2 regions of the Kitasatospora sp. NE20-6 genome follow, and region 2 is predicted to be linked to the other one. Evidence: predicted binding sites of a transcription regulator. Region 2 holds the regulator's gene; the other holds the start of a gene.

Region 1 (14,296 bases), on a different contig from region 2:
TCGCACTCGGTGAAGTCGCTGCGGCCCGGCGGCACGATCGTGATCTCCGGTGCGACCTCCGGGCCCAGCCCGAAGGCCGCCGAGCTCAACCGGATCTTCTTCCTGGAGCTCCGCGTGGTCGGCTCGACCATGGGCACCAAGGAGGAGCTGGCCGGGCTGCTCGCCCTCTGCGCCAACTCCGGCGTACGGCCGGTCATCGACTCGGTGCTGCCGCTGGCCGACGCCCGGGACGGCTTCGCACGGCTGGCCAAGGGCGACGTCTTCGGCAAGATCGTGCTGACGCCCTGACGCCCTGACGCCCTGACGCCCTGGCGCCCCGACACCGGGTCGGCACGGCAAGGCCCGCCGCCGCCACCGGCGACGGCGGGTCCGGCCCGTGCAGGCGCCCGTCAGCCGAGCAGCCGCCGCAGCCGCTCCTCGGCGGAGACGAGCACCGCACGGGCGTCGTCCAGCCGGCCGGCCGTCACGCCGCCGTCGCGCGCGGCGTCGCGGACCTGGTCGCGGAACCGGTCGAGCAGCCGCTCCAGCTCGCGCGCCGGGTCGCCGACGGCGTCGGTGCGGGCCCAGGCCGGCACCTCGGCGGGCGCTGCGGGCCGTTCGGCCGCGCCGGCGTCCTGACCGGTGCCCGGGTCGGTGTCCTTGTCGAGGTCGATCCGGGTCACCCGGACGTCCTCGGCGGAGCCGGGCTGTCCCCAGCGGGCGGCGTCGGCCAGTCCGCCGAGACTGCGGGTCAGCTCGGCCAGGCCCTCCGTCAGGCCGGTCGACCAGTCGCCGCGCGCCGCGTGCTCGCGGACCTGCTCCTCGACGCGCCGCTTGATCCGCAGCGCCTCCTGCTGGGTGGCGCTGCGTGCCGCCTTCGACTGGGCGCGGAGCCGGCGGGCCTCCTCCTCGGCGGCCTTCGCCTGGGCCTTGGCGGCCCGCTCCTGCTCCTTGGCGCGCCTGGCCTGCTCCTTGGCCTGGGTGCGGAAGCGCTCGTACTCCTCCTTGGCGCGCTGCCAGGACTCCCGGTCGCCCCAGGGGCCCGCCCACGGGTCGCCGCCGCCGGGGGCGGCCTCCGGGCGGGGGGCCTGCCGGGCGGCGCCCCACAGCTCCTCGCGGAGGTCCTTGGCGGTGTCCCGGACGTCCTCGCGGATGGCCCCGGCGAGCTGGGCGACCGAGTCGCGGATCTCCACCTCCAGCTCGGCGAGCTCGCCCTGGCGGGCCGCCAGCTCGGAGCGCCCGGCGTCGGTGAGCCGGTAGACCTTGCGGCCGCCCTCGGTGCTGTGGGCGACCAGGCCCTCCTTCTCCAGCTTGGCGAGCCGCGGGTAGACGGTGCCGGCGGAGGGCGCGTACAGCCCCTCGAAGCGCTCCTCCAGGAGGCGGATCACCTCGTAGCCGTGCCGTGGGCTCTCGTCGAGCAGCTTGAGCAGGTAGAGGCGGAGCCGGCCGTGGCCGAAGACGGGGGTCATCGCTCAGGCCTCCTTGGTGAGGTCGGGGCCGGCGGTGTCCGGCGCGGCGGTGTCGGCGGTGGGGGCGAGCTCCCTGACGGGAGCGTCGTCGTCGGTGTCGGGGCGGCGGAGCACGGTGATCGGCCCGGAGACGGTGGTGACCTGCAGCCGGCCGCTGCCGCTGCCGAGCTGGCCGGAGAGCCGCTTGGCGCCCCAGCTGCCGGCCACGGTGAGCTCGGTGAAGGTGGAGCTGACGTCGCCGGTGGTGGTGCCGGCCTCGACCTTGGCGTCCGCCAACGAGGGCAGTCGCACGGCGACCGGGCCGCTGACGGTGGTCACGGCGATGTCGGTGGGCGTCTGCACGTCGAGGTCGAGGGTGACCGCCCCGCTGACGGTCTTGGCCTGCACCTTGTCGGCGGTGCCGGCGACGACGGTGAGCTGCCCGGAGACGGTGTGCACCCGCAGCTCGCCGGAGACGGACTGCGCGTCGACGTCGCCGGAGACGGTGTTGGCATGGATGCGTCCGGAGAGGCCGACGAGGGTGGTGGCGCCGCTGGCGCCGTGCACGGTGACCGGGCCGGTGAGGCCGGAGACGGTGGTCTCGGCCGAGGCGGAGCCGGAGCGGACCTCGGTGCCGGCGGGCACGGCGAGGGAGACCGAGGCACTGCGCCGGCGGCGCAGGGAGCCGAGGAACGCCTTGACGGTCTGCACGGACTTCACGGCCTCGCCGAGCTCCGCCCAGCTGAGGTCCTTGTAGGCCACGGTGAGGACGCCGTCGTCGAGGGTGACGAGCAGCGGCTCGCCCTCCAGGTCGGTGACCTCCAGGCGGGCCGGGCCGTCGGCGGCGACGACGTTGACGGCGCCGCCCATGATCCGCACGTGCAGTGCGGTGACCGGCTCGTCGATGGTGATCTTCTCAGGTCCCTCGACCGTCCACTGGCTCATGACTGTTCCCCGTCCTCCCGATCGCGATGTATCGCGTTCACTCCTCAACACGATATGTCGCGTATCGCGGAAGTCAAGGGCCGGAGACCGCGAGGGCCCGGAAGCAGGGGTTGCTTCCGGGCCCGTCTCGGGGTGGTCTCGGGGTCAGTCCTCGTCCTCGTCGTCGAGCCTGGCCAGCCAGGTGGCCAGCCGCTCGACGGGGACCTCGAAGTCCGGGTTGAGGTCGACGAACTCGCGCAGGCGCTCGGCCAGCCACTCGAAGGTGACCTCCTCGTCGCCGCGCCGGCTCGCCAGCTCCTCGATGCCTCGGTCGGTGAAGTACACGGTGCGCTCCGGTCCGGTGGGGTGTGACCCGGTCAGAATAGTCCCGGCAGGTCAGGCGTCGTTGCGGTAGTAGGTGAGCGACACCCTGGCCGCCCCGCTGGCCCGGCCCTGCTCCACCACCTTCGCGATCACCACGTCGCCGCTCTCCCGGTTGCGCACGCAGAACAGCCGGCCGGCCGGCAGGTCGTCGTACTTCAGCTCGGTCAGCGGCTGCTGCTCGATGCCGCCGGTGCACGCGGCCGGGGTGAGCTGCGGCTGCTTGTCGAAGTAGACGTCCGAACCGCTCGACCAGGTGAAGTGGCCGTAGGTCGGCTCCAGCGCCCAGGCCGGAGACGTCGAGGAGGAGACGACCTTGCCGTTCGCCAGGTCGAAGACGTACGTGTAGTCCGGGCTCGCCAGTTCGCGGTCGCGGTACAGCTCGGTGTACGTGCCGCCGGGCGCCGCCGTGGCGGAGCCGCCCGCCCCGGCCGATTCCCGGGACGCCGCCGGAGTCTTGTCCGTCCCCGCCCCCGTCCCCGTGCCGCCGCCGGGCGCGGTGCCCTGCGCGGCCGGGTGCCGCTGCCCCGCGGTGCCGCCCTCCGTGTCGCCGCTCGTCAGCAGGACGCCGGCGAGCGTGCCGGCGGCCGCGGTCGCCGCCGCGATGCCGAGCACCGTCCGCCACGAGACCCCGCCCCGCCGGACCGGCGCCGGGCCGGGGTGGGCCGCGGGCCGCGGCGCCGTGGCGGCGAAGCCCGGGTGCTGGTGCTGCTGGTGCTGGTACGGAGTCGCCTGCCCCGGCGGTACGGGCGGGGCCGGTGCGCCCGCGGGGGCCTGCGGCGGCCCGAAGGCCCCGAGCGGCGGTGCCACCCCGGGCGGCGGTGCGACCGTGCCGGCCGGTGGTCCGGCCGGCGGCGGGGGAGCGGCGGGCGAGGGCGCGCCGGCCGGTAGGGTCGGCGGCCCCGCGGGCGGTGCCGGCAGCGGGGTGGGCGGGGTCCGCGGCAGGTCGGCGCGCCGGGTGATCTCCGTGCCGACGGGTGCGGGCAGCCAGTCGTCGGAGAAGCGGAGCTGACCGCCGACCCCGGGGTGGCTGCGGGCGGCCTCGATGAGCTCGGCCGGGGCCGGCCGGTCCTCGGGCCGCTTGGCGAGGCAGCGCTCCAGCAGTCCGCGCAGGTCGGCCGGCACGTTCCCGAGGTCCGGCGGCTCGTGGACCACGCGGTAGAGCACGGCCGTCTCCGGGCCCTCGCCGAACGGCGGTGTGCCGCCGACCGCGTACGCGGCCAGTGCGCCGAGCGCGAAGACGTCGGTGGCGGGGGTGACCGGCCGCCCCTGGGCCTGCTCGGGCGACATGAAGGCGGGCGAGCCGATCCGGAAGCCGGTGCCGGTGAGCGCGGTGGCGTCGGCGGCCCGGGCGATGCCGAAGTCGATCACCCGCGGGCCGTCCGCGGCGACCAGCACGTTGGCCGGCTTGAGGTCGCGGTGCACCACCTGCACGCTGTGGATCGCCTGCAGGGCCTCGGCGATGCCGCCGATCAGCAGCAGCACCGTGCGGACGGGCAGGGCCCCGTGCTCGCGGATCACCTGCTGCAGCGAGGGGCCGGGCACGTAGGCGGTGACGAGCCACGGCGCGTCCGCGTCGGCGCCCGAGTCGATCACCTGGGCGGTGTACAGGCCGTGGATGCGCTGTGCGCTCGCCACCTCCTGGGCGAACCGCCGCCGGAACTCCCCGTCCTCGGCGAACTCCGGGCGCACCACCTTGAGCGCCACCGGCCGCCCGCCCGGCGTGTACGACAGGTACACCCGCCCCATGCCGCCGGCGCCCAGGCGGGCGAACAGCCGGTAGCCGCCGACCTCCCGGGGGTCGTCCGGGTGGAGCGGCTGGAAGACGGACGGCAGATCGGCGGGCATGGCGGCGGCTCCCCCACGGTGCGACAGGACGGTCACACCGTAGCGACCTGACGGACCGGCAGACCGGCGGGGTGTCGCCGCACGCGCCGAGGCCCGGCCCCGCGGGAGCGGGACCGGGCCTCGTGACGGTGCGTCGGCGACGCCGTGTCAGCGGTGCCGCGTCAGAGCGAGAACACCTCGTCGACGAGGCCCTGCTGCTCGGCGGCGTGCCGCTTGGCCGAGCCGACCGCGGGGGCCGAGGAGGCCGTCCGGGCGACACGGCGCAGGCGCGCGCCGTTGGCGTTGCGGCCGATGACGACCTGCAGGTGGTCGACCAGGTTCATGGCGATGAACGGCCATGCGCCCTGGTTGGCAGGCTCCTCCTGCGCCCAGATGAACTGGACGTTGTCGCCGAAGCGGCCCAGCTCCTCCTGCAGCTCGGAGATCGGCAGCGGGTAGAGCCGCTCGACCCGGACGATGGCGGTGTCGGTGACACCGCGCTCGGCACGGGCCGACTCCAGGTCGTAGTAGAACTTGCCGGAGGTGATGACGACCTTGCGCACCTGCGCCGGGTCCACCGTGCTGTCGCCGATGACCGGGCGGAACGCCCCGGACGTGAACTCGGCGGCGGCGGACGCGGCGGCCTTCAGACGCAGCATCGACTTCGGGGTGAAGACGATGAGCGGCTTGTGGTGCGGGTTGTGCGCCTGCCAGCGCAGCAGGTGGAAGTAGTTCGACGGCGAGGTGGGCATCGCGACCGTCATGTTGTTCTGCGCGCACAGCTGCAGGAAGCGCTCCGGGCGGGCGGACGAGTGGTCCGGGCCCTGGCCCTCGAAGCCGTGCGGCAGCAGCAGGGTGACGCCGGAGTGCTGGCCCCACTTCTGCTCGGCGGAGGCGATGTACTCGTCGACCATGGTCTGCGCGCCGTTGACGAAGTCGCCGAACTGCGCCTCCCACATGACCAGCGCGTTCGGGCGGGTCAGCGAGTAGCCGTACTCGAAGCCCATCGCCGCGTACTCGGACAGCAGGCTGTCGTACACGGTGAAGCGGGCCTGGTCCTCCGTCAGGTACAGCAGCGGGGTGTAGTCCTCGCCGGTGTTGCGGTCGATGAGGACGGCGTGGCGCTGGCCGAAGGTGCCGCGGCGGCTGTCCTGGCCGGCGAGGCGGACGGGGTGGCCCTCCATCAGCAGCGAGCCGATGGCGAGCGCCTCGCCGGTGGCCCAGTCGATGGTGTTGTCCTCGATCGAGGCGGCGCGGCGCTGCAGCTGCGGCAGCAGGCGCGGGTGCACGGTCAGCCAGTCCGGCAGGTTGACCTGCGAGGCGGCGATCCGCTTGACCATCTCCTCGGAGATGCCGGTCTGGATGCTCACCGGGAAGTCCGCGACGGGCTTGCCGTTGGCGGCGGCCGCCGGGGCGCCCGCGGCTTCGCGGACCTCGGCGAAGACCTTCTCCAGCTGGCCCTGGAAGTCCTGGAGCGCCTGCTCCGCCTCTTCCATGGTGATGTCGCCGCGACCGATCAGGCCCTCGGTGTACAGCTTGCGCACCGAGCGCTTCTTGTCGATCAGGTCGTACATCAGCGGCTGGGTGAACGACGGGTTGTCGGCCTCGTTGTGACCGCGGCGGCGGTAGCAGATGAGGTCGATGACGACGTCCTTGTGGAACTCCTGCCGGAACTCGAAGGCGAGCCGCGCGATGCGGACCACGGCCTCCGGGTCGTCGCCGTTCACGTGGAAGATCGGCGCCTCGATCATGCGCGCGACGTCGGTGCAGTACATCGACGAGCGCGAGGACGCCGGGGCGGCGGTGAAGCCGACCTGGTTGTTCACCACGATGTGCACGGTGCCGCCGGTGCGGTAGCCGCGCAGCTGCGACATGTTCAGGGTCTCCGCGACGACGCCCTGGCCGGCGAAGGCCGCGTCGCCGTGCACCTGGATCGGCAGCACCGGGAAGGTCGTGCCGCCCTGGTCGAGGATGTCCTGCTTGGCGCGGGCGATGCCCTCGACGACCGGGTCGACCGTCTCCAGGTGGGACGGGTTGGCGGCGAGCGACACCTTGATGGTCTCGCCGTCGAGGCCGGTGAAGGTGCCCTCGGAGCCCAGGTGGTACTTGACATCGCCGGAGCCGTGCATCGACTTCGGGTCGAGGTTGCCCTCGAACTCGCCGAAGATCTTGCCGTACGGCTTGCCGACGATGTTGGCCAGCACGTTCAGGCGGCCGCGGTGGGCCATGCCGATGACGGCCTCGTCGATGCGGTGCTCGGCGGCGGCGTCGATCGTGGCGTCCAGCAGCGGGATGAGCGACTCGCCGCCCTCCAGCGAGAAACGCTTCTGCCCGACGTACTTGGTCTGCAGGAACGTCTCGAAGGCCTCGGCGGAGTTCAGCCGGCGCAGGATGCGCAGCTGCTCCTCGCGCTCGGGCTTCGTGTACGGCTTCTCCAGGCGCTCCTGCAGCCACTTGCGCTGCTTCGGGTCCTGGATGTGCATGTACTCGATGCCGACGGTGCGGCAGTACGTGTTGCGCAGCAGGCCGAGGATGTCGCGGAGCTTCATCATCTTGTTGCCGCCGAAGCCGCCGACCGCGAACTCGCGCTCCAGGTCCCACAGGGTGAGGCCGTGCTGCACGACGTCCAGGTCGGGGTGCTTGCGCTGCTTGTACTCCAGCGGGTCGGTGTCGGCCATGAGGTGGCCGCGCACGCGGTACGCGTGGATGAGCTCCATGACGCGCGCGGTCTTGTTGACCTCGTCGTCGTGGGTGGCGGCGACGTCCGTCGCCCAGCGCACCGGCTCGTAGGGGATGCGCAGCGACTCGAAGACCTCGTCGTAGAAGCCGTGCTCGCCCAGCAGGAGCTGGTGGATCGTGCGCAGGAACTCGCCGGAGGCCGCGCCCTGGATGACCCGGTGGTCGTAGGTCGAGGTCAGCGTCATGATCTTCGAGACGCCGAGGCGGGCCAGCGTCTCGGGCGAGGAGCCCTGGAACTCGGCCGGGTACTCCATGGCGCCGACGCCGACGATGGTGCCCTGGTTCTGCATGAGGCGCGGCACGGAGTGCACGGTGCCGATGCCGCCGGGGTTGGTCAGCGAGACGGTGACGCCGGTGAAGTCGTCCATCGTCAGCTTGTTGGCGCGGGCCCGGCGGACGATGTCCTCGTAGGCCTGCCAGAAGCCGAAGAAGTCGAGCGTCTCGGCCTTCTTGATGGCCGCGACGACGAGCTGGCGGTCGCCGTTCGGCTTCACCAGGTCGATGGCGAGGCCGAGGTTCACGTGCGCGGGCTTGACCAGGTAGGCCTTGCCGTCCTCCACCTTGTAGCTGTGGTTCATGCCCGGGGAGGCCTTGATGGCCTGGACCAGGGCGTAACCGATCAGGTGGGTGAAGGACACCTTGCCGCCACGGGCGCGCTGCAGGTGGTTGTTGATGACGATGCGGTTGTCGATCAGCAGCTTGGCCGGGACGGCACGCACCGACGTCGCGGTCGGCACCTCCAGCGAGGCGTCCATGTTGGTCGCGACGGCCTTGGACGGGCCGCGCAACTGGACGAGCTCGGGGCCCTGCGCGGTCGGCGCGGGGGCGGCCGCGGGAGCGGCGGCCTTCGGCGCGGGCGGCGCTGCAGGGGCTGCGGCGAGTGGCGCAGGCGCCGGCTGGACCGGCGCGGCCGGTGCAGCGGGGGCGGGCGCCGCCTCGACGGCAGGAGCGGCAGGAGCAGCAACGGTGGTCGGCGCGGGGCCGACCTGGGTTGCGGCCTGGGTCACTGGAGTCACCTCGGTACCGGGCTTGTAGTCGGCGAAAAAGTCCCACCAGGCCCGGTCTACGGAACTCGGGTCCTGGAGGTACTGCTGGTAGATCTCGTCGACGAGCCACTCGTTGGGGCCGAAGCCAGTGGTACTTGCCGAGCTGGGGGTTTCAGGGTGTGGCGACATCGGGGCAACCGCCCTCTTCCGCTTCCTTTTTGGATGGTGGACAGCGGGGATTAAGGCTACGCCTCCGACCAGTGATCGCGCAGTCCTCCGAGGCCAGGCGTCGCCCAGATCACAGTGACCGGCCGATTTTGGGCCGATTGTGCGCGTTACAAAACCGCGCAGGCAGGGAACCTGACACCTTCGCTCACCGTCATTATCCCCTGAAAACCCGACAATACGGACTCCGGGGCCGGCCCCGAGCGGGACCGGCCCCGGTATGTACCGGTTGTGTGACAACTACACCGCTATGGGCTCACCCGGCAGCGAGACCTCGATCCGGCAGCCCGGCGCGGCCTCGGCCACCCGGATCTCGCCGCCGTGCAGGTCGACCGCCCAGCGGGCGATGGCCAGGCCCAGGCCGGTGCCGCCGTCGCTGCCCGGCCCCTGGGCCGTCGCGGTGCCGCTGCGGCCGAAGCGTTCGAACACCCGCTCGCGGTCCTGCACCGGGATGCCCGGCCCCTGGTCCTCGACCTGCAGCCGCAGCCCGCCGCGCCCCTCGCCGGGCCGGGCACGCACCGTCACGGTGCCGCCGGCCGGCGAGTGCTTGCAGGCGTTGTCGACGAGGTTGGCCACCACCTGGTGCAGGCGCTCCTCGTCGGCGACGGCCGTGAGGCCGGGCGGATCGACGTCCAGGCTCAGCTGCACGTCGCCGCGCCGCCCGTACGCGCCGCCGGCGGTGGCGCCGTCGACGGTGACCCCGCGCAGCACGCCGTCCAGGAACGGGCGCACCTCGAAGGGGCGGCTGTCGAGCGGGACGACCCCGCCGTCGAGCTTGGAGAGGTCCAGCAGGTGGGTGATCAGCCGCCCGAGCCGCTCGGTCTGCTCCAGCGCCGCGCCCAGCGTCTTCGGTTCGGGCTGGACGACGCCGTCGACGACGTTCTCCAGGACGGCCCGGAGGGCGGCGATGGGCGTGCGCAGCTCGTGCGAGACGTTGGCGATGAGCTCGCGCCGGTGCCGGTCGGCGGCCTCCAGGTCGGCGGCCATGCGGTTGAACGAGTCGGCGAGCTCGCCGATCTCGTCCCGGGAGGCGGTGTCGACCCGGGTGCTGTAGTCGCCGCGGGCCATGGCGCTCGCGGCGGCGGTCATCGCGCGCAGCGGGGCGGTCAGCCCGTGCGCGAGGAACTGCATGAAGAGCAGCGACGCGATCATCGAGAAGATCATGATGATCCGGATCTGCGTCTCGGAGCGGATCGCGACGACCACCATGCCGGTCGCCAGGAAGACGGACACGATCACCAGCAGGGCGAGCTTGCCCTTGATCGATCGCACCGGGTCGAACGGGCGCATGTCGGCCCACACCCGGCGGGCGGCCCGGCCGGCCAGGCCGGGGCGCGGACGCGCGGCGGCGTCCTTGTTGCGTTGCTGCGGAAAGGTCATGGTGTCCCTGGGTGTCGGTACCCCGCGGGACGAGAGCGTGGGCCCCCCGGCGGCCCAGCCCTCGGCGCGACGCCGTCGGAGAACAGCTAGGAGAGCGGTGCCTCCAGGGCGTACCCGACGCCGTGCACCGTGCGGATCCAGCTCGCGCCGATCTTCCGGCGGAGCGCCTTGACGTGGCTGTCGACCGTGCGGGTGCCCGAGGCGTCCGTCCAGTCCCAGACCTCCGCGAGCAGCTGCTCGCGGGTGAGCACCGCGCGCGGCTGCGCGGCGAGGCAGGCCAGCAGGTCGAACTCGGTCGGCGTCAGGTGGACGTCGCCCGAGCCGAGCCGCACCCGGCGCTGCACGTGGTCGATCTCCAGCTCGCCGAAGCGCAGCGAGCCGAGGGCCGGCGTCCTCGCGGCCTGCTGGGCGCGCTCCACGCGGCGCAGCAGCACGTTGACGCGGGCGGCCAGCTCGCGCATCGAGAACGGCTTGGTCATGTAGTCGTCCGCGCCGACGCCCAGGCCGACCAGCAGGTCGGTCTCGTCGTCGCGGGCGGTGAGCATCAGGACGGGCACCGGGCGCTGCGCCTGGATCCGGCGGCACACCTCCAGGCCGTCGAAGCCGGGCAGCATGATGTCGAGCACCACGAGGTCGGGCTGCCAGGTGTGGAACCCGTCCACCGCGCCGGGGCCGTCGTGGGCCACGGCGACCTTGAAGCCCTCCGCGCCGAGCCTGGCCGCGATGGACTCGGCGATGGTGGGCTCGTCCTCCACCACCAGCACCCGCCGCTGCGTACCGACCTGGCTGCTGCCGGTCTCCTGCTGAATTTCTGTCACGGTCACGCCACCGCCCCCAGGGCTGCGGGCCGGCCACCTGTGGGGGTGGCGGGCGCCGCGTCGTAGTCGTCTTGTTCCGTCGTGGGCTTGTGCCCGGCCTGCCGTGTCCCGCAGGGCGCCGTTCCGCCGACGGCTTCCTGCGCGGCGTGGATGCGCCGTGTGGCTCGCGCACCCGGCCCGCACTCCACGCAGAGTACGGACACCGTGGGCGTTCCGGCAGATGGCTCGGGTGGATCCGGGCCATGGCCGTGCCGGTTCCCGTCCGGGACCGGGCACGGGGCGATACCTTACCGGGCGATTTTCCCGGCCGGAACGCTCTGTACGACCCCTGGCCGGGGTTGCGGTCCTTACGGAAGCGATGCTCGTCCGTGAACGGAGGGAAGGTACGGACCAAGGCGGCCGCGGACGTCGCCGAAGCTCAAGCAACCTTCACAGCTCTTACCCAGCAGGCTCCCAGGCTGGGAACGTATCGTGGTCACGACAAGGATCGACGGTGTCCTCGCGGGCACCGTCCGTGCGCATCCCCGTGCGCCCTCACCACCGCTGCGAGGGCCTCGCGCGCCGGTCCGCCGGCGGCGGACGGAGGGCCCATGGCAGGCGCCGGCCACCCGGCGGACCCACCCGGACCGCACCCGGCCGTCCGGCTGCTGCGCGGCGCGGTGCCGACCCCCCGCCGCACCCCCTTCACCGTCGCGTACCTCGCCCTGCTGCTCGGCACCACGCTCCTCGCCCGCTTCGGCGACCCCGTGCGGGTGCACCGGCTGCAGGCGCTCTCCAGCACGGACGTCCACAACCTCCTGCACCACCCCGCGCCCGCCCTGCTCGCCAGCGGCCTCTGGGTGGCCGGGCCGATCTGGACCCCCTACCTCTGGGCCTTCGCGCTGACCGTCGCCCCGCTCGAACGGCGGGTCGGCGCCGGCCCGGCCGCCGCGGTGTTCGTCGCCGGGCACGTCGGCGCGACCCTGCTCTCCCAGGGCGTCGTGCTCGCCTCGGTCGCCGCCGGCCGGCTCTCCCCGGACCTCCTCGACGCCCTCGACATCGGCGTCAGCTACGGCGTGCTCGCCTGCCTCGGGGCCCTCGCGGGGCTGCTCCGCCCGCGCGCCCGGGCGGCCGTGCTGGCCGCCGCGGCCGTGTACGTCGCGCAGTCGTCCCTCCTCGGGGCGGATCCGGTGACCGTCACCGGCCATCCGGCCGCCCTCCTCGCCGGCATCGCCCTCTGGCGGCCGCTGCGGCGCCGGATCCGCCCCGGGCCGCCCCGGACGGCAGGCCGCCCGGCACTCCCGTCGCACGCCTGAGCTGCGCCTCTCCCCGGGTCGCCGACCGATCGCCCAGAGCGAACACCGGCCGGGGAACAATCGCGCCCCGCCGATCCTTAGTCAGGTCAGCTCAACTTCACTGACTGGGGAGAGATCATGGCATCGACGTCCACACCGCTCACCCTGCCCGTGCTGCCGCTCGACGACGAGGTCGTGCTCCCCGGCATGGTCGTCCCGCTCGACCTCTCCGACGCCGAGGTCCGCGCCGCCGTCGAGGCCGCCCGGGCGGCCGGGGCCGCCGGCGCCAAGCCCCAGGTGCTGCTGGTGCCGCGGCTCGACGGCTCCTACGCCGCGGTCGGCACGCTGGCCACCGTCGAGCAGGTCGGGCGCCTCGCCGACGGAGACCCCGCCGCGCTGGTGCGCGCCGTGCGCCGGGTGCGCATCGGCGCCGGCACCACCGGCCCCGGCGCCGCGCTCTGGGTCGAGACCACGCCCTTCCGCGAGTCCTCGGTCGGCACCCCGGTGGCGGGCCGCGCCGCCGAGCTGGTCAAGGAGTACAAGGCGCTCTCCACCGAGTGGCTGCGCAAGCGCGGCGCCTGGCAGATCGTCGACCGCGTCGCCCAGATCGACGGCGTCGGCGAACTCGCCGACAACATCGGCTACGCCCCCTTCGCCACCGCCGAGCAGAAGCTCAAGGTGCTCCTGGAGGCCGACCAGCTCGCCCGCCTCGGCTACGCGCTGACGCTGCTGCGCGACCACCTCGCCGAGGAGGAGGTCAACGACACCATCCGCAAGGACGTCGAGGAGGGCGTGGCCAAGCAGCAGAAGGAGTTCCTGCTGCGCCGCCAGCTGGAGGCCGTCCGCAAGGAACTGGCCGAGCTCGACGGCGGTGCGGCCTCCGAGGAGGACGACTACCGGGCCCGGGTGGAGGCCGCCGACCTGCCGGAGAAGGTCCGCGAGGCCGCCCTCAAGGAGGTCGACAAGCTGGAGCGCTCCAGCGAGCAGTCGCCCGAGGGCTCGTGGATCCGCACCTGGCTGGACACCGTGCTGGAGCTGCCCTGGAGCGAGCGCTCCGAGGACGCGTACGACATCGCCGGCGCCCGCGCCGTGCTCGACGCCGACCACGCCGGTCTGGCGGACGTGAAGGACCGCATCGTCGAGTACCTGGCCGTCCGCAAGCGCCGCGCCGACCGGGGTCTCGGCCTCGTCGGCGGCCGCCGCGGCGGCGCGGTGCTGGCCCTGGTGGGCCCGCCCGGCGTCGGCAAGACCTCGCTCGGCGAGTCGGTGGCCCGCGCCATGGGCCGCTCCTTCGTCCGGGTGGCGCTCGGCGGCGTCCGCGACGAGGCGGAGATCCGCGGCCACCGGCGCACCTACGTCGGCGCGCTGCCCGGCCGGATCGTCCGCGCGATCAAGGAGGCCGGCTCGATGAACCCGGTCGTCCTGCTCGACGAGATCGACAAGGTCGGCTCCGACTACCGCGGCGACCCGGCCGCCGCCCTGCTGGAGGTGCTCGACCCGGCGCAGAACCACACCTTCCGCGACCACTACCTGGAGGTCGAGCTGGACCTCTCCGACGTGGTCTTCCTCGCCACCGCCAACGTGCTGGAGGCCATCCCCGAGCCGCTGCTCGACCGGATGGAGCTGGTGCGCCTCGACGGCTACACCGAGGACGAGAAGGTCGTCATCGCCCGCGACCACCTGCTGCCCCGCCAGCTGGAGAAGGCCGGGCTGAAGACGGACGAGGTCGCCGTCGACGAGGGCGCACTGCGCCGGCTGGCCGGCGAGTACACCCGCGAGGCGGGCGTGCGCACCCTGGAGCGCTCGATCGCCCGCATCCTGCGGAAGGTCGCGGCGCAGAGCGAGCTCGGCGAGCGCGAGCTGCCCGTCGCGATCGGCGCCGACGACCTGCGGGCGCTCATCGGGCGGCCGCACCACACCCCGGAGTCCGCGCAGGAGCCCGCGGAGCGGCGTACCGCGGTGCCGGGCGTGGCCACCGGCCTCGCCGTCACCGGCGCCGGCGGCGACGTCCTCTACATCGAGGCCTCGCTGGCGGACGCCGAGACCGGGTCGACCGGGCTGACCCTGACCGGGCAGCTGGGCGACGTGATGAAGGAGTCCGCGCACATCGCGCTCTCCTACCTCCGCTCGCGCGGCGCCGAGCTGGAACTGCCCGTCACCGGACTGCGGGAGCGCGGCATCCACCTGCACGTGCCCGCCGGGGCCGTCCCCAAAGACGGGCCGAGCGCCGGCGTCACCATGACGACCGCGCTGGCCTCGCTGCTCTCGGGCCGCAAGGTGCGCACCGACGTGGCGATGACGGGCGAGGTGTCGCT
Region 2 (14,296 bases):
GCTGCCGCGGACGTCCTTGAACGCCGCGAGGAGCGCCTTCGGGGTGGCGCCCTGCTGCACGAGCAGGTCGGCGACGGCGCCGCCCTCGGCGGCGAGGCCGACCGTCAGGTGCTCGGTGGAGAGGTACTGGTCGTCGAGGTCGGCGGCGCGCCGCCCGGCCTCCTCCAGCACCGCGAGGGTGTCGCGGGCGAGCTGGGGCGCGGCGACCGTGGAGCCCTGGGCGGCGGGCAGGGCGGCGGCCTGCTGCCGGGCGGCGGCGAGGGTGCGCGCGGTGTCCGCGCCGACCGCCTCCAGGAGCGGGCGGGCGATGCCGTCGGGCTGCTCCAGCAGGGCCAGCAGGATGTGCACCGGCTTGACGTCCGGGTTTCCTGCGGCGCTGGCCTTGCGGATCGCGGCGGACAGGGCGTCCTGGGTCCTGCTGGTGAACTTTCCTGCATCCACGGCTGAGGGGCTCCTCTCGTGCGGTCGTCAGTGTCGGGTACCCGCGGTACGGGTTGCCTTGTTCAGCATTCGGTAAGTTGAGTCTATTCCGCTCAACTTTCCGAGTCCAGCGGATCCGGGGTGCGGCACCCGCTGTTCACCCGGGCCGCACGGGCTCCCGGGTCAGCCCCAGCAGCAGCCGGGCCGGGCCGGCCGGGCGGCGCCCCACCGGCCACACCGCGCGCAGCGGCCGCTGCAGGTCGAGACCCTCCACCCGCACCTCCACCAGACGGCGCGTCGACAGCTCCTCCACCACCGCGAGCTCGGAGAGGCAGACCGGTCCGGCGCCCGTCATCGCCGCCGCCTTGAGCGCCGTCGACGAGGCCAGCTCCAGCCGCGGAGGCGCCGTCCCGCCGTACGGCGCCAGGGCCCGGTCGAGCACGTCGCGGGTGCCCGAGCCGTGCTCGCGGAGCACCAGCGGGGTGGCCGCCAGCTCCGCCGCGGTCAGCGGTGCCCGGCGCCGCGCCCAGGGGTGCTCCGGCGCGACGACGACCACCAGCCGGTCGGACGCCACCACCGCCCCCGCGAGCCCGGCCGGCGCGCCGGGGCCCTCGACGAAGCCGAGGTCCGCGTCCCCGGCCAGCACGTGCGCCGCGACATCGGCCGAGTTGGCCGTCCGCAGGGTCACCGCCGTCTCCGGGCTCACCCGGTTCAGCGCCAGCAGCCAGCCCGGCATCAGGTACTCCGCCACCGTCAGGCTCGCCACCACCACCAGCCGGGCGTCCCTCCGGCCGCGCAGCGCGTCGATGCCCGCGTCCAGCGCCTGCGCCGCCTCCACCACGCCGCGCGCCCACCCGACCACCAGCAGACCGGCCTCGGTCGGCCGCGAACCCCGCGGCGAGCGCTCCAGCAGCCCCACCCCGATCTGCCGCTCCATGCCGCGGATGCGGGCGCTCGCCGCCGGCTGGCTCACCCCGAGCTCCGCCGCCGCACGCCCCACGCTGCCCAGCCGGTCGACCGCCAGCAGCAGTTCCAGGGCGCGGATGTCGGGAACCCGCGGGGAGAGAGACATACAGGCAGGTTATGTCCCCATAGGCCGGGCGCCGCTACCGCCCGTCCGGGCCCGCGGCCAGGCTGGTGCCATGCCCGCGTCCGCCCCGGCCCCCTCCGCCGCCCCGGCCCCCTCCGCCGCCCCGCCCACCGCCGTCCGGCCCGCCGTGCCGGAGGTCCCGGCAGCCTCCGCCGTCCCCGCCGGTGCCGCGCCCCCGCCGTCCGGCCGGTCCGGACCGCACGCATCCCGCCGGCCGCTCGGTCCGCCCGGGCCGAACTGGTACGCCGCCGTCATGGGCACCGCGATCGTCGCCACCGGCGCCGCCGCCGTCCGGCCGCGCGTGCCGGGCGCACCCGGCCTCGTCGGCCTCGCCGAGGTCGCCTGGCTGCTCGCCGTCCTCGCCCTGGCGGCCCTGGGTACGGCCTCCGCCGTCCGGCTGCTGCACCGCCGCCGGGGTCCGCGGCCCGCCCGCGACCCCGCCGCGGCCGTGTTCCACGGCTGCCCGCCGATGGCGCTGATCTCCGTCGGGTCCGCCACCCTGTCCGTCGGCGCGCGGCTGGTCGGCACCGGTCCGGCGGCCGCCGCGGGCCTCGCGCTGTGGACGGTCGGCACGCTCCACGCGCTGGCGGTCGCCGCGGCCGTGCCGTACCTGATGATCACCCGCCGGGCGCCCGGCGCCCCGGTGCGGGCCGACCCGACCTGGCTGCTGCCCGTGGTGGCCCCCTTGGTGGCCGCGGCGGCGGGCCCGGCGCTGCTCCCGCACCTGCCGGCGGCCTGGCGGCCGACGGCGCTGCTGGGCTGCTGCGGGCTGTTCGGCGCCGGGCTGCTGGGGGTCCTGCTCGTGCTGCCCGCGGTCGTCGGCGGGCTGTGGCAGGGCGGTCTGCCGCAGGGGCTCACGCCGTCGCTGTTCCTCGTGCTCGGCCCGCTGGGGCAGTCCGCGACCGCGGCCGGCGCCCTGGCCGACGTCGTGGGCCCCGCGGCGGCCGGGCCCGCCCGCCGCCTCTCGGTGGCGTACGGGGTGGCGGTGCTGGGCTTCGCGCTGCTGTGGCTGTGCGTGGCGGGCGGGGCCAACCTGCGGGCCGTCCGGGCGGGGATGCCGTTCGCCATGACGTGGTGGGCCTGGACCTTCCCGGTGGGCACGCTGGTCACCGGCACCGCCGCGCTGGCCCGGCACACCGGTCTCGCGGCCTTCACCGGGGCGGCCGTGCTGCTGTACGTCCTCCTGCTCGCCGCCTGGGGCGTCGCCGGGACGCGCACCCTCGCCGCCCTCGCGGTGACCGGCGTCCGGCGCTGACCGCGCCGGGTGCCGGGGGGAACGCCGGCATCCGGTTCGCCGCCCCTGCACCGACCGGCCTTCCGGTCGGTGCGGAAATGTGGCGAAGGACACACCCGGCGGGGTGCCGGGCTTTCCCGCGCCGGCCTTCCGTCCGCAGGGGGTCGGCGGAATGCGGGCCGCCGGGGGGAATTCGGCCGCGGGGCGCGTGCCGATTCCGCCGGGCCTCGCCGCCGGGCCCCGGAAGGCCCCGGCGTGCCGGGCATCGTCGCAGGTCGGGGCGGTTCGGATGGGTGTGCCGGTCCGCGCGGCCGGACGGGCACGGGAGCATCTCTCCGGCCGTCGGCCGGATTTCCGGGGAGGGGGGGCTCCGAAATGTGGAGGGCCTGAGGTCGTCGAATGGACGTTTGGTAGGTGGCGCACCCCGGCCGGACACCCGGAACTCCTGCGCCGGGACATTTCGGAGCCCTTCCCCGCGGCGCCTGGTTTGCGCGTTCCTGCACTTGCGGAAACCTGCAGCCGGTGGCCACTTGTGACCCGGCCGTCACGCTGTGAGGGTGGAGCTACGCCAGCCGTCCGGGCAACCGCAGCCCGATGACGGCGACTTGCTCTTCAGTGTGGGTGGCGGTGCGTCCGCACCACCACCACGGGGGGAAGAGCGCCGGCCGGGACGCCATGTGTGGTGATGGCCCCCGGAACCGGATCCGGCGAGGCGTTGCTGCTCCGCCTCGCCGGAAGCGCCATCGGCATCGGCGTGTCACGACGGGCCCCCGGGTCCGGCGCGCATCTGCGCGTCGGACCGGGGGCGCGTCAAACCGGGGTACCGAAGCTCTCCCGATCCGAACTTGTTGAGATCATGATCCGACACCGAGGGGAAAGTTCGGCAGGGAGAGTGCGAGGTGGCTGCGGAACCGATGGCCGACCGTGGCGCCGGTCTGCCCGACGAGGCAGGGCGCGAGCTCTATCTGGCCGTCCTGGCCCAGGGCGGCCGCATTCCGCTGTCCGCCGTCGGCCCGGCCGACCACGAGGCCGTCGACCAGCTCGTCGCCCTCGGCCTGCTCATCCCCAACCTGATCGACGGCGCCTACGTCGCCGTCAGCCCCCGCGCCGTCGGGGAACGCATCGGCTCGGAGATGCGCTCGGCCGCGGCCGACCTGCTCTCCCGCGCGGAACGCCTCCCCACCGCGCTCGACCCGCTCACCCGCGCGTACGAGGCCCTGCCCCGGCACAGCGACGACCCGCAGCGCGCCACCTACGTCGACGGCCGCGACCGCATCCGGCACCGCATCGCCGAGCTCGTCTCCGAGTGCAAGCAGGAGCTGCTCACCGCCCAGCCGGGCCCCCGGCAGCCCGCCACCATCACGCTGGCCCGCTTCCAGGACCTGGCGCTCGTCCAGCGCGGCGCCCGGATGCGCACCCTCTACCAGCCGTCCGTCCTCGGCGAGCCCTGGACGATCGGCTACGCCGCCGAGCTCACCGGCGAGGGGGCCGGCCTGCGCATCCTCGACGAGTCCTTCGAGCGGATGCTGATCATCGACCGGTCCGTCGCGGTGGTCCCCGCCGCGGACGACTACAGCCGGGCCGCCTTCATCTCGGACCCGGCCGCCGTCGCCTTCCTCGTGAAGATCTTCGAACGGGACTGGGCCCGGGCCGACGTCGTCCAGTGGGCCGAGGTCGACGTCCCCGGTGTCTCCGCCTCCGTCGGCAACAGGGTCGGCCGCCTGCTGGCGCAGGGCCTCACGCAGCGCGCCGTCGCCACCCGCCTCGGGCTGAGCGAGCGCACCGTGGCGGCCCACATCTCCCGCCTCCGCGACCGGTACGGCGCCCGGACGCTGTTCCAGCTCGGCTGGCTGATGCGCGGGAGCCGCCATGACTGAGCACCCGGCCGGCGGGACGTTCCCCCCGCTGCCCGACGAAGGGGCCCGGCAGCTCTACCAGCGCCTGCTCGACGAGGGCGGCCGCGTCCCCGCCGACTCCGTCCCCGCCGACGACCGGGCGGCCCTCGACCGGCTCCTGCTGGTCGGGCTCGTGACCCGGACGGAGGGCTCGTACTGCGTGGTCAGCCCGCGGGCCGTCAGCGGCAGGCTCGGCGACGAGCTCCGGACCGCCGCCACCCGCCTGCTCGTCCGGGCGGAGAGCCTGCCGGAGATGCTCGACGGGCTCACCAAGGCCTACGACGGCGCCCTGCCCCGGCCCGAGCCCTCGTCGGGGGGAGGCTTCCAGGTCGTCGGGCGGGAGCAGATCCGCCAGCAGATCGTCCGGCTCGCCAACGACTGCCGGGACGAGATCCTCACCGCGCAGCCCGGTCCCCGGCCGGCCGAGACGCTCGCCCAGGCGCTCCGGGTGGAGCGGCCCGTCCTGGAACGCGGCTGCCGCATGCGCACGCTCTACCAGCCCTCGGCGCTGACCGAGCCGGCGGCCGTCGCGTACGCCACGGCCGTCACGGCCCTCGGGGCGCGTGCCAGGGTCCTCGACGCGCCGTTCCAGCGGATGCTCGCCTTCGACCGCAGCACGGCCGTCATCTCGGCCGCCGACGACCACGGAGCGGCGGTCGTCGTCACGGACATCGCGGTGGTCGCCTACCTGGTCGCCGTGTTCGAGCGCGACTGGGCCGGTGCCGACGTCGTCCAGTGGGCCGACCTCGGCCGCCCGCACCGCAGCCCCTCCGCGGCGGGCGAGCGGGTCGGCCGCCTGCTGGCGCAGGGCCTCACGCAGCGCGCCGTCGCCACCCGGCTCGGGCTGAGCGAGCGCACCGTGGCCGGCCACATCTCCCAGCTCCGCGACCGGTACGGCGCCCGCACGCTGTTCCAGCTCGGCTGGCTGATGCGCGGGAGCCGCCGTGACTGACCCCGCCGGTGCCGTCCCCGCCGAATTCACCGCCGGACGCGGGGCGTGGATTCACGCAATCCGCGCGGGGGAGCGGTGGATTCCGAATTCCGGGAGCCCTTCGACGGCTTTTCCCGCGGTCGGAGGGCGTTTTTCGGCGGCCATTGCCGGTGATTCCGTGGAAACCGCGGCGCGGGGCGCGGCCGTGGTGCCCGGCACCGGTGGCCCGGGAGCCGCGCGGCCGCCGCACGCAGGGGGGCGGCGGTGAGCGGCCCGCCCCTGGACGAGGCGCTGGCCCCGATGCCGGACGACGCCGAGCAGGCGCTGTACCTCCGGCTGCTCGCCGACGGCGGCCGGCTGCGGGCCGACGCCGTCCAGGCCGACGACCGGCCCGTGCTCGACCGGCTCGTCCGCGTCGGGCTGGTCACCCGCACCGACGACTCCTACGCCGCCGTCAGCCCGCGCGCCCTGAGCGGCCGCCTCGGCGCCGAACTCCGCTCCCGGGCCACCCGGCTGCTGGTCCGCGCGGAGAGCCTGCCCGACCTGCTCGGCGGCCTCACCCAGGCGTACGACACCGCGCTGCCCGCCCCGGCCCCGGCCGGACCGGTGGAGGTGCTGCACGACCGCGCGGAGATCCAGCACCGCATCGCCCGGCTGCTGTCGGAGAGCCGGCACGAGATGCTGACCGCGCAGCCCGACCCGCGACCGGAGGCCGGCCTGCGCCTCGCCCTGCAGCAGGACCTGCCGTTCCTGCGGCGCGGTGGCGGCATCCGCACGCTGTACCGGGCCACCGCCCTCGACGAGCCCGGCACCGTGGCCTACGCCGCGGAGGTCACCCGGCACGGCGGCCAGGTGAGGATCCTCGACGAGCCGTTCCGCCGGATGCTCGTCTTCGACCGGCACACCGCCGTCATCCAGGCGGGCCCGGACCGCTTCAGTGCGGCGTTCGTCAGCGAGCCGGCGATGGTCGACCACCTGGTCTCCTCCTTCGAGCGCGACTGGCGGCACGCCGAGGCGGTGGGCTGGGCGGGGCCCGACCCGGCCGGCGGGGTGCCCGAGCGCATCGGCCGCCTGCTGGCGCAGGGCCTGACGCAGCGTTCCGTGGCGACCCGGCTCGGGCTGAGCGAGCGCACCGTGGCCGCCCACATCGCGCGCCTGCGCGACCGGTACGGCGCCCGCACGCTGTTCCAGCTGGGCTGGCTGATGCGCGGGGGCCGGCGCGACTGAGGGCACCGGCCCGGTGCTCCCGGACGGCGGGGAGCGTCACCGCCGTCCTGGGGCTGCCGGGGACCGGGCGGCCCGTACGCCTGCCGGCAGGTGCGGGTGCGGGAGCCGGAGCCGGAGCAACGGGCCGGCCGTGCGGTGACGGGGTACATCTCACGCCTTCGGGAGATGTACGGCGCCGACGCGTTCTTCCGGCCCGGCCGGTGGTTGCGCGGGAACGGGGGTGGTCCCACGCGGGGTGGTCCGGCGTCAGCCGGTGGCGATCTCCGAGGACCAGAAGCCGAACGAGTCACCGCTCGACTGCCGGGGCATCGGGAACTGCTCGCCGGGAGCCGTCCAGAAGCCCTCGCGCAGCGACAGGGCCATGCCCGCCCAGTCCAGCGCGGTCTCCACGGTGTGCTGCAGGGCGTCCTGCGACCAGGTGTCGTCGAAGACGAGCGGCAGCACCGGCGCGACCTGCTCGATCGTCGCGATCAGCGGGTTGTGGGTGATCGCCTCGTCGACGAGCAGCACGATCGGCTTGCGCAGCGCCGACGCCCAGCCGAGTTCGAGGCTCACGCCCGCCGACAGCGGTGCGCCGATGTAGGCGAAGACCAGGTCCGAGGTCTGCAGCGCACGGAAGTCGGACGGCACGCGCGGCTCGGGGGACCGGCCGGCCACCGTCCAGGCGTCGCTGTGGTGGGCGCTGTACACGGCCGCGCCGCTGCGGAGGAGGGTGCTCCGCAGTGTCGTGAGGCGGGTACGGCTGGCCATGGTGACGACACTGTCCGCCGGTCCGGTCAGCCGCATCAGCGGCGCGGCCAGGAAGACCCGTGCACGTCGGCCCTCGGGGGATTGGGCGGTCCGATGGCGCAGGTAGGGCTCACTCATGACGACTCCGGGGGAAAGGCCGACCGAAGGAGCATCGGGATCTCTGTGGGCGGCGGGGATCTTTGCTGGTAGATCGGGTCATTCGTGCATTGCGGAGCGCGGTGCCGAATTCTTGAAGGTGCATCGGCAAGTGTGGTGTTCGAGCCGATACCCATTGCGAGCAAACTGATCGTCTACCGCTCCGACGGCCTGCGTCCACAGCTTCGAGGTGTCATCTGGCTGCCTGGCAGGGAGATGACGCACTTCCGCCAGCGGCGCGATCGTGACACGCGAGCGCTATATACGGCATCATGTGGACGATTGTGCGAGTCGAAGTGATTTGTTCGCCCGTATCGAGAGCTCACAGACAGGGAGTGGTTGCATGTCCCGCGTGCGCCGTTTCGTTCGTATCACGGTCGTGGCGCTGGCTGTTGGCGCTGCCGCACTGATCGGCGTCAGCACGTCCTCGCCGGCGGATCCGCCGGCAGTTGCCACGGTGACGGCCTTCGACACTTCGTGGTCCTGAGCTCAGGAGCTGCGATGTCGTACACGGGGGAGTGCCGTCCGGAGTCCGGTAGCGCCGGCGCCTGACGGTCCGTCCGTGACAGTGGTCACACGAGATCGTCGGGCGCCGGCGGCGGGTCGATGCTGGTGCGAGCCAGCACGTAGCCGAGCTGGAAGAGCGACTCGACGTTGTGCTCCTCGCGCATCTCGGCGATGTGGCGGGCCAGGGTGCGCTCGCTGATGCCGAGCTTCCGGGCGATCACCCGGTGGTTCGTGCCCTTGAGCAGAAGGTCGATGATGGCCTGGCGGAGGCCGGAGACCACCTCCTGGGGGACGGCGTTCGAGCCGTCGAAGTCCAGGCCGCGGTTCCAGTTCCGTTCGAAGACCTCGTCGATGAGGTAGTTGACCACTGCCTCGTCATGGACGAAGGCCGCCACGTTGAGGTCCCCGGCGACCGGGATGACCGCCGTGCGACGGTCGATGACGATCAGCCGCGTGTAGGAGTCGTCCAGCGTGCGGACGCGTGCCCCCCCACTGGTGATCGCCGCGACGAACTCCCTGCTGGGCGCGTGGTAGCGGGTGCTCGGGTGGTAGAGCAGGCGGAGCTTCACGCCGCGGCGCAGCGCCTCCAGGTCGCGGTCGATGACGCCGGCGAGGGCGTCCGGCGGGCGGGGGCCGCCCGGCTGGGCGGTGAGGATCTCCGTCGCGCAGCCCGCCACGAGTTGTTCCAATTGCTGATTGATCAGAACTTTTCCGCGTACGTACTGGATGGTCCCGCCGACCTGTTCCGGCGTGTTGAACGCCTCGGCCAGTTCCTGCAGGTCCGACGGAAGGGCGATCGCCCGGGTCAGCAGGTCGAGCGCCCTGCGCTGCCACGCGGCGCTGAGCGACGCGGAGAGGCGCTGGGGATCGACGGCTATCAGGAGGGTGGCGTCGTCGGTGTCGGGCACGAGGAGCCCGATCTCCTGCAGTTCCTTCAGCGGGGCGGAGTCGGTCGCCGTGCCGTCCGAGGCCGGCAGCCGGCCGCCGCAGCCGATGATCGAGCGGTACAGCACGCGTGCCTCGTCGGAGAGCACGCCGGGGCCGCCGGAGGTGACGCCGGACTCGGCTGTCTCACTCATGTGCGGCTCCCGGGGAGGACTGGACTCGGCGTGACCCTGTGGTCGGCGGTGTCGTGCAGCCGCCGGTTGCGATTTTAGGCCGTGACAAGCACCCTGCGGCTGTTGTTTACACCCGGTCTCCCGGTGGATTCACCCCGCACTCTCTCACCAACGCCGAGCCGCCGGCACCCCCCTGTCGGAGGGAACCGGCGGCTGCGCGCGGCGGACGGTCGCGGTCGCGGCCGGTCAGCGCTTCGGACGCCAGACGACCAGGGCGCTCGACTGCTGCACCTGCTGGTAGGGAACGAGGTCGCGGCGGTAGGAGGCGTGCACGGCGGCCTCGCGCTGCTGGAGGGCGGAGGCGGCGCCGTCGAGGGCGTCGGCCAGCTCGGAGATCCGCGACTGGAGGGCGGCGACCTGGTTCTCCAGCTCGATGATCCGCTTGATGCCGGCGAGGTTGATGCCCTCGTCCTGGGAGAGCCGCTGCACCTCGCGGAGCTGCTGGATGTCCCGGGCGGAGTAGCGCCGGCCGCGGCCCGCGGTGCGGTCCGGGCAGACCAGGCCGAGCCGGTCGTACTGCCGCAGGGTCTGCGGGTGCAGGCCGGAGAGTTCGGCGGCGACCGAGATGACGTAGACGGGCGTGTCCTCGGTCAGGACGTAGTGCGGCGCCGGGGTGGTGCGGCCGGCGGACGGCCGGCGGCCGGGGCCGCCGGGGAGTCCTTCGCCGATGCCCGGGCCGATCGGGCTGTCAGGGGTCGTCGTCATCTGGTCACGCTCCCTCCGCCGCCTCGAAGAGGGCGGCTCGCGGGTCGTCGGAGGCGGTGGCCTCGCGGTACTGCTCCAGTGCGGTCAGCGCGTCGCCGCTGACGTGCTTGGGGACGACGACCTCGACGGTGACCAGGAGGTCGCCGCGGGTTCCGTCCTTGCGGGTGGCGCCCTTGCCCCGGGCCCTGAGGGTGAGGCCGTTGGCGCTGCCGGACGGCAGCTTCAGCCGCACCGCGGGGCCGTTGAGGGTCGGGACCTCGATGGTCCCGCCGAGGGCGGCTTCGGGGAAGGTCACCGGCACGGTCACGGTGAGGTTGTCGGCCTTGCGGCCGAACACCGGGTGGTCGTCGACGTGCACGCTGACGTAGAGGTCGCCCGGCTGGCCGCCGCGCTCGCCCTGGGCGCCCTTGCCCTTGAGGCGGATCCGCTGGCCGTCCTGGACGCCCGCGGGGATGCGCACCTGCATGGTGCGGGCGGACGAGGCGCGGCCGCTGCCGTGGCAGACGGTGCACGGGTCGTCGACGAGCATGCCGCGGCCCTTGCAGTCGCGGCAGGGCTCGGACAGCGCGAACGCGCCCTGGCCCCGGCTGACGGTGCCCGCGCCGACGCAGGTCGGGCAGACCCGCGGGGTCGTGCCGGCCTTGGCGCCGGTGCCCGCGCAGGTGCGGCACGGGGCCTGGCTGGTCATCCGCAGGGGCACGGTTGCGCCGTCGACGGCCTCGACGAAGGCCAGCGTCACCTCGGTCTCGACGTCGGCGCCGCGCCGCGGCTGGGCCTGCCGGCCGCCGCGGTTGAACAGCCCGCCGAAGACGTCGCCGAGGCCTCCGCCGCCGCCTCCGCCCCCGCCGCCGGACCCGGCGAAGAGGTCGCCGAAGTCGAAGTTGTAGTTGCCGCCGCCGTTCGGGCCGCCGGACCGGAAACCGCCGGTGCCGAAGAGGCTGCGGGCCTCGTCGTACTCCTTGCGGCGCTTCTCGTCCGAGAGCACGTCGTACGCCTCGGAGATGTCCTTGAACCGCTCCTCGGCCTTCGCGTCACCCTTGTTGGCGTCGGGGTGGAACTCGCGGGCGAGCTTGCGGTAGGTCTTCTTGATCTCTGCGGGTGTGGCGTCCTTGGGCACGCCGAGGACCTTGTAGTAGTCCTTCTCCACGTAGTCCTTGGTGCTCATGGCTGCCGCCACCTCCCGAAATGTGTTCAAACGGCGCTGCGGAGTCGTACCCGACGACGTCGGTGGTACGACTCCGCAGCGCACAGATTGTCAGCTGTCCGCCGCGCCGTCACCCTTGTCGGACTCCGCCTTGTCGGCGGCGTCCGGGGCGGACGTGGTCTGGGTGCCCGGCTGGGGCTCCGCGACGGCGACCATCGCCGGGCGGATGATCCGCTCGCCGATCCGGTAACCCGGCTGCAGGATCTGCACACAGGTGTCCTCGGTGACGTCCGAGGAGTAGCTGTGCATCAGCGCCTCGTGCAGGGTCGGGTCGAAGGGCTCGCCCTCCTTGCCGAACTGCTGCAGGCCCAGCTTGGCGACCACCGTCTCCAGGTTGTCGGAGACGGACTTGAAGCCGCCCGTCACCTCACCGTGGTCGCGGGCACGGCCGATGTCGTCCAGCACCGGGATCAGCGCCTCCAGGATGTTGGAGACGGCGATCTCACGGACCGTCAGACGGTCGCGCTCGACCCGCTTGCGGTAGTTCTGGTACTCCGCCTGCAGGCGCTGCAGGTCGGCGGTGCGCTCGCTCGCCTCACGCCTGGCGGCGGCGAGCTCGTCGGCGCCGGACCCGGCGACGGCTTCCTCGGCGGCCTTGAGGACGGCCTCCTCGGCGGCGGAGTCGTCGCCGGGCTTGCCGCCCTGCGGCTTCTCCGTCATGCGGCACCGCCCTTGGGCTTCTCGTCGTCGATGATCTCCGCGTCGACCACGTCGTCGTCCTTGGCACCCGCGCCCGCGTCGGCGCCCGCACCGGCCGCACCGGCGGCGTCGGCCTGCGCGTACAGCGCGGCGCCGAGCTTCTGGGCGGTGGTGGAGACCTTCTCGGTGGCCTCGCGGATCGTGGCGATGTCCTCGCCCTTCAGCGCTTCCTTGAGCTCGCCGATCGCGGTCTCGACCTCGGTCTTGACGTCGGCGGGGAGCTTGTCGGAGTTGTCCGCGATGAACTTCTCGGTCGAGTAGACGAGCTGCTCGCCCTGGTTGCGGGTCTCCACGGCCTCGCGGCGCTTGGTGTCCTCCTCCGCGTACTGCTCGGCCTCGCGGCGCATGCGGTCGACCTCGTCCTTCGGCAGCGAGGAGCCGCCGGTGACGGTCATCCGCTGCTCCTTGCCGGTGCCGAGGTCCTTCGCGCCGACGTGCATGATGCCGTTGGCGTCGATGTCGAAGGTGACCTCGATCTGCGGCAGGCCGCGGGGGGCCGGCGGGAGGCCGGTCAGCTCGAACATGCCGAGCTTCTTGTTGTACGCCGCGATCTCGCGCTCGCCCTGGTAGACCTGGATCTGCACGGACGGCTGGTTGTCCTCGGCCGTCGTGAAGATCTCGGAGCGCTTGGTCGGGATCGTGGTGTTGCGCTCGATCAGCTTGGTCATGATGCCGCCCTTGGTCTCGATGCCGAGGGACAGCGGGGTGACGTCGAGCAGCAGGACGTCCTTGACCTCGCCCTTGAGGACACCGGCCTGCAGGGCGGCGCCGATGGCGACGACCTCGTCCGGGTTCACGCCCTTGTTGGCGTCCTGGCCGCCGGTCAGCTCCTTGACGAGCTCGGCGACGGCCGGCATGCGGGTGGAGCCGCCGACCAGGACCACGTGGTCGATCTCGGACAGCGCGATGCCGGCGTCCTTGATGACGTTGTGGAACGGGTGCTTGCAGCGGTCCAGGAGGTCAGCGGTGAGCTGCTGGAACTGGGCGCGGGAGAGCTTCTCGTCCAGGTGCAGCGGGCCCTCGGCGGAGGCCGTGATGTAGGGCAGGTTGATCGAGGTCTCGGAGGACGAGGACAGCTCGATCTTGGCCTTCTCGGAGGCCTCGCGGAGGCGCTGGAGGGCCATCTTGTCCTTGGAGAGGTCGACTCCGTGACCGGAGTGGAAGACCTTCACCAGGTGGTCGACGACGCGCTGGTCCCAGTCGTCGCCGCCGAGGTGGTTGTCGCCGTTGGTCGCCTTCACCTCGACGACGCCGTCGCCGATCTCCAGCAGGGAGACGTCGAAGGTGCCACCGCCGAGGTCGAAGACCAGGATGGTCTGGTCGTCCTTGTCGAGGCCGTAGGCCAGGGCGGCGGCGGTCGGCTCGTTGACGATGCGCAGGACGTTGAGGCCCGCGATCTCACCGGCCTCCTTGGTCGCCTGGCGCTCGGAGTCGTTGAAGTACGCCGGGACGGTGATGACGGCGTCGGTGACCGTCTCGCCCAGGTACGACTCGGCGTCCCGCTTGAGCTTCTGCAGGATGAAGGCGGAGATCTGCTGGGGGTTGAAGTCCTTCCCGTCCAGGTTGATCTTCCAGTCGGTGCCCATGTGGCGCTTGACCGACCGGATGGTCCTGTCGACGTTCGTGACCGCCTGGCGCTTGGCGACCTCGCCCACCAGGACCTCGCCGTTCTTGGCGAAAGCGACGACGGACGGCGTGGTCCGAGCGCCCTCGGCGTTGGTGATGACCGTGGGCTCACCGCCCTCAAGAACACTGACGACAGAGTTCGTCGTACCGAGGTCGATGCCGACCGCGCGTGCCATCGTAAATACCTCCACGAAGAGTTGAGTGGTACGCGCTCAAGCATGCACGACCGATCGTGGACCGTCAACAGGCCTGAGCCGGTGGCGCTCAACTTTGCTGCGCGGAAGATGCTCCGTCCGGGTGGGAGTGCCGTGCGGCGTGCGGCGCCGTCCGGCGGGTGAGTATGTCCTTAGTGACAGTCGCCATATCTTGAGCATCTTCTGATGGAGTGCTACGGGACGGTAATGTCCGGGCGTTGGGGCGAAAAGTTACCGACCAGTACACTCAGGGGGAACCCCTTGACCCAGCCGCTGGAGACGGAGAGCCGATGCAGCTAGCAGCGATCGTCATCTCGCTGGTCACCACTGTGATCGGCACCGCGCTCGCCGCACGCGCGGCCGCGTACATCTACAAGGTGGTGAGGACCGGCCAGCCGGACCCCACCCGTACCGGACAGCCCGTGCAGCGGGTGAAGACGGTCGCGGTCGAGTTCCTCGGCCACACCCGGATGAACCGCTGGGGCGTCGTCGGCGTCGCCCACTGGTTCGTCGCGGTCGGTTTCTTCTCGCTCGTGCTGACCCTGGTCAACGCCTTCGGCC

Evidence for each region. The regulator HspR, encoded in region 2, represses chaperone genes until heat shock. The targets are predictions, from matches to a motif close to TTGAGNNNNNNNNNCTCAA.
Region 1: lon (endopeptidase La) is a predicted target of HspR. The motif match lies at 12,079-12,097, and genes of this name have one in related genera.

Annotation. Positions count from the first base shown of each region.
Region 1 covers NZ_BPRL01000038.1:8,698-22,993, forward strand. Annotated here, with positions in the region: gene SNE206_RS24330 (zinc-binding dehydrogenase) at 1-288, shown strand, start outside; gene SNE206_RS24335 (PadR family transcriptional regulator) at 390-1,448, opposite strand; gene SNE206_RS24340 (DUF4097 family beta strand repeat-containing protein) at 1,452-2,372, opposite strand; gene SNE206_RS24345 (DUF6104 family protein) at 2,517-2,696, opposite strand; gene SNE206_RS24350 (serine/threonine-protein kinase) at 2,748-4,580, opposite strand; gene SNE206_RS24355 (multifunctional oxoglutarate decarboxylase/oxoglutarate dehydrogenase thiamine pyrophosphate-binding subunit/dihydrolipoyllysine-residue succinyltransferase subunit) at 4,742-8,473, opposite strand; gene SNE206_RS24360 (ATP-binding protein) at 8,750-9,889, opposite strand; gene SNE206_RS24365 (response regulator transcription factor) at 9,976-10,707, opposite strand; gene SNE206_RS24370 (rhomboid-like protein) at 11,298-12,002, shown strand; gene lon (endopeptidase La) at 12,120-14,296, shown strand, end outside.
Region 2 covers NZ_BPRL01000007.1:96,978-111,273, forward strand. Annotated here, with positions in the region: gene clpB (ATP-dependent chaperone ClpB) at 1-441, opposite strand, end outside; gene SNE206_RS08795 (LysR family transcriptional regulator) at 578-1,492, opposite strand; gene SNE206_RS08800 (C4-dicarboxylate ABC transporter) at 1,563-2,765, shown strand; gene SNE206_RS08805 (LuxR C-terminal-related transcriptional regulator) at 3,644-4,621, shown strand; gene SNE206_RS08810 (LuxR C-terminal-related transcriptional regulator) at 4,614-5,591, shown strand; gene SNE206_RS08815 (LuxR C-terminal-related transcriptional regulator) at 5,835-6,797, shown strand; gene SNE206_RS08820 (hypothetical protein) at 7,044-7,664, opposite strand; gene SNE206_RS08825 (helix-turn-helix domain-containing protein) at 8,255-9,268, opposite strand; gene SNE206_RS08830 (heat shock protein transcriptional repressor HspR) at 9,494-10,012, opposite strand; gene dnaJ (molecular chaperone DnaJ) at 10,017-11,177, opposite strand; gene grpE (nucleotide exchange factor GrpE) at 11,268-11,876, opposite strand; gene dnaK (molecular chaperone DnaK) at 11,873-13,717, opposite strand; gene SNE206_RS08850 ((Fe-S)-binding protein) at 14,026-14,296, shown strand, end outside.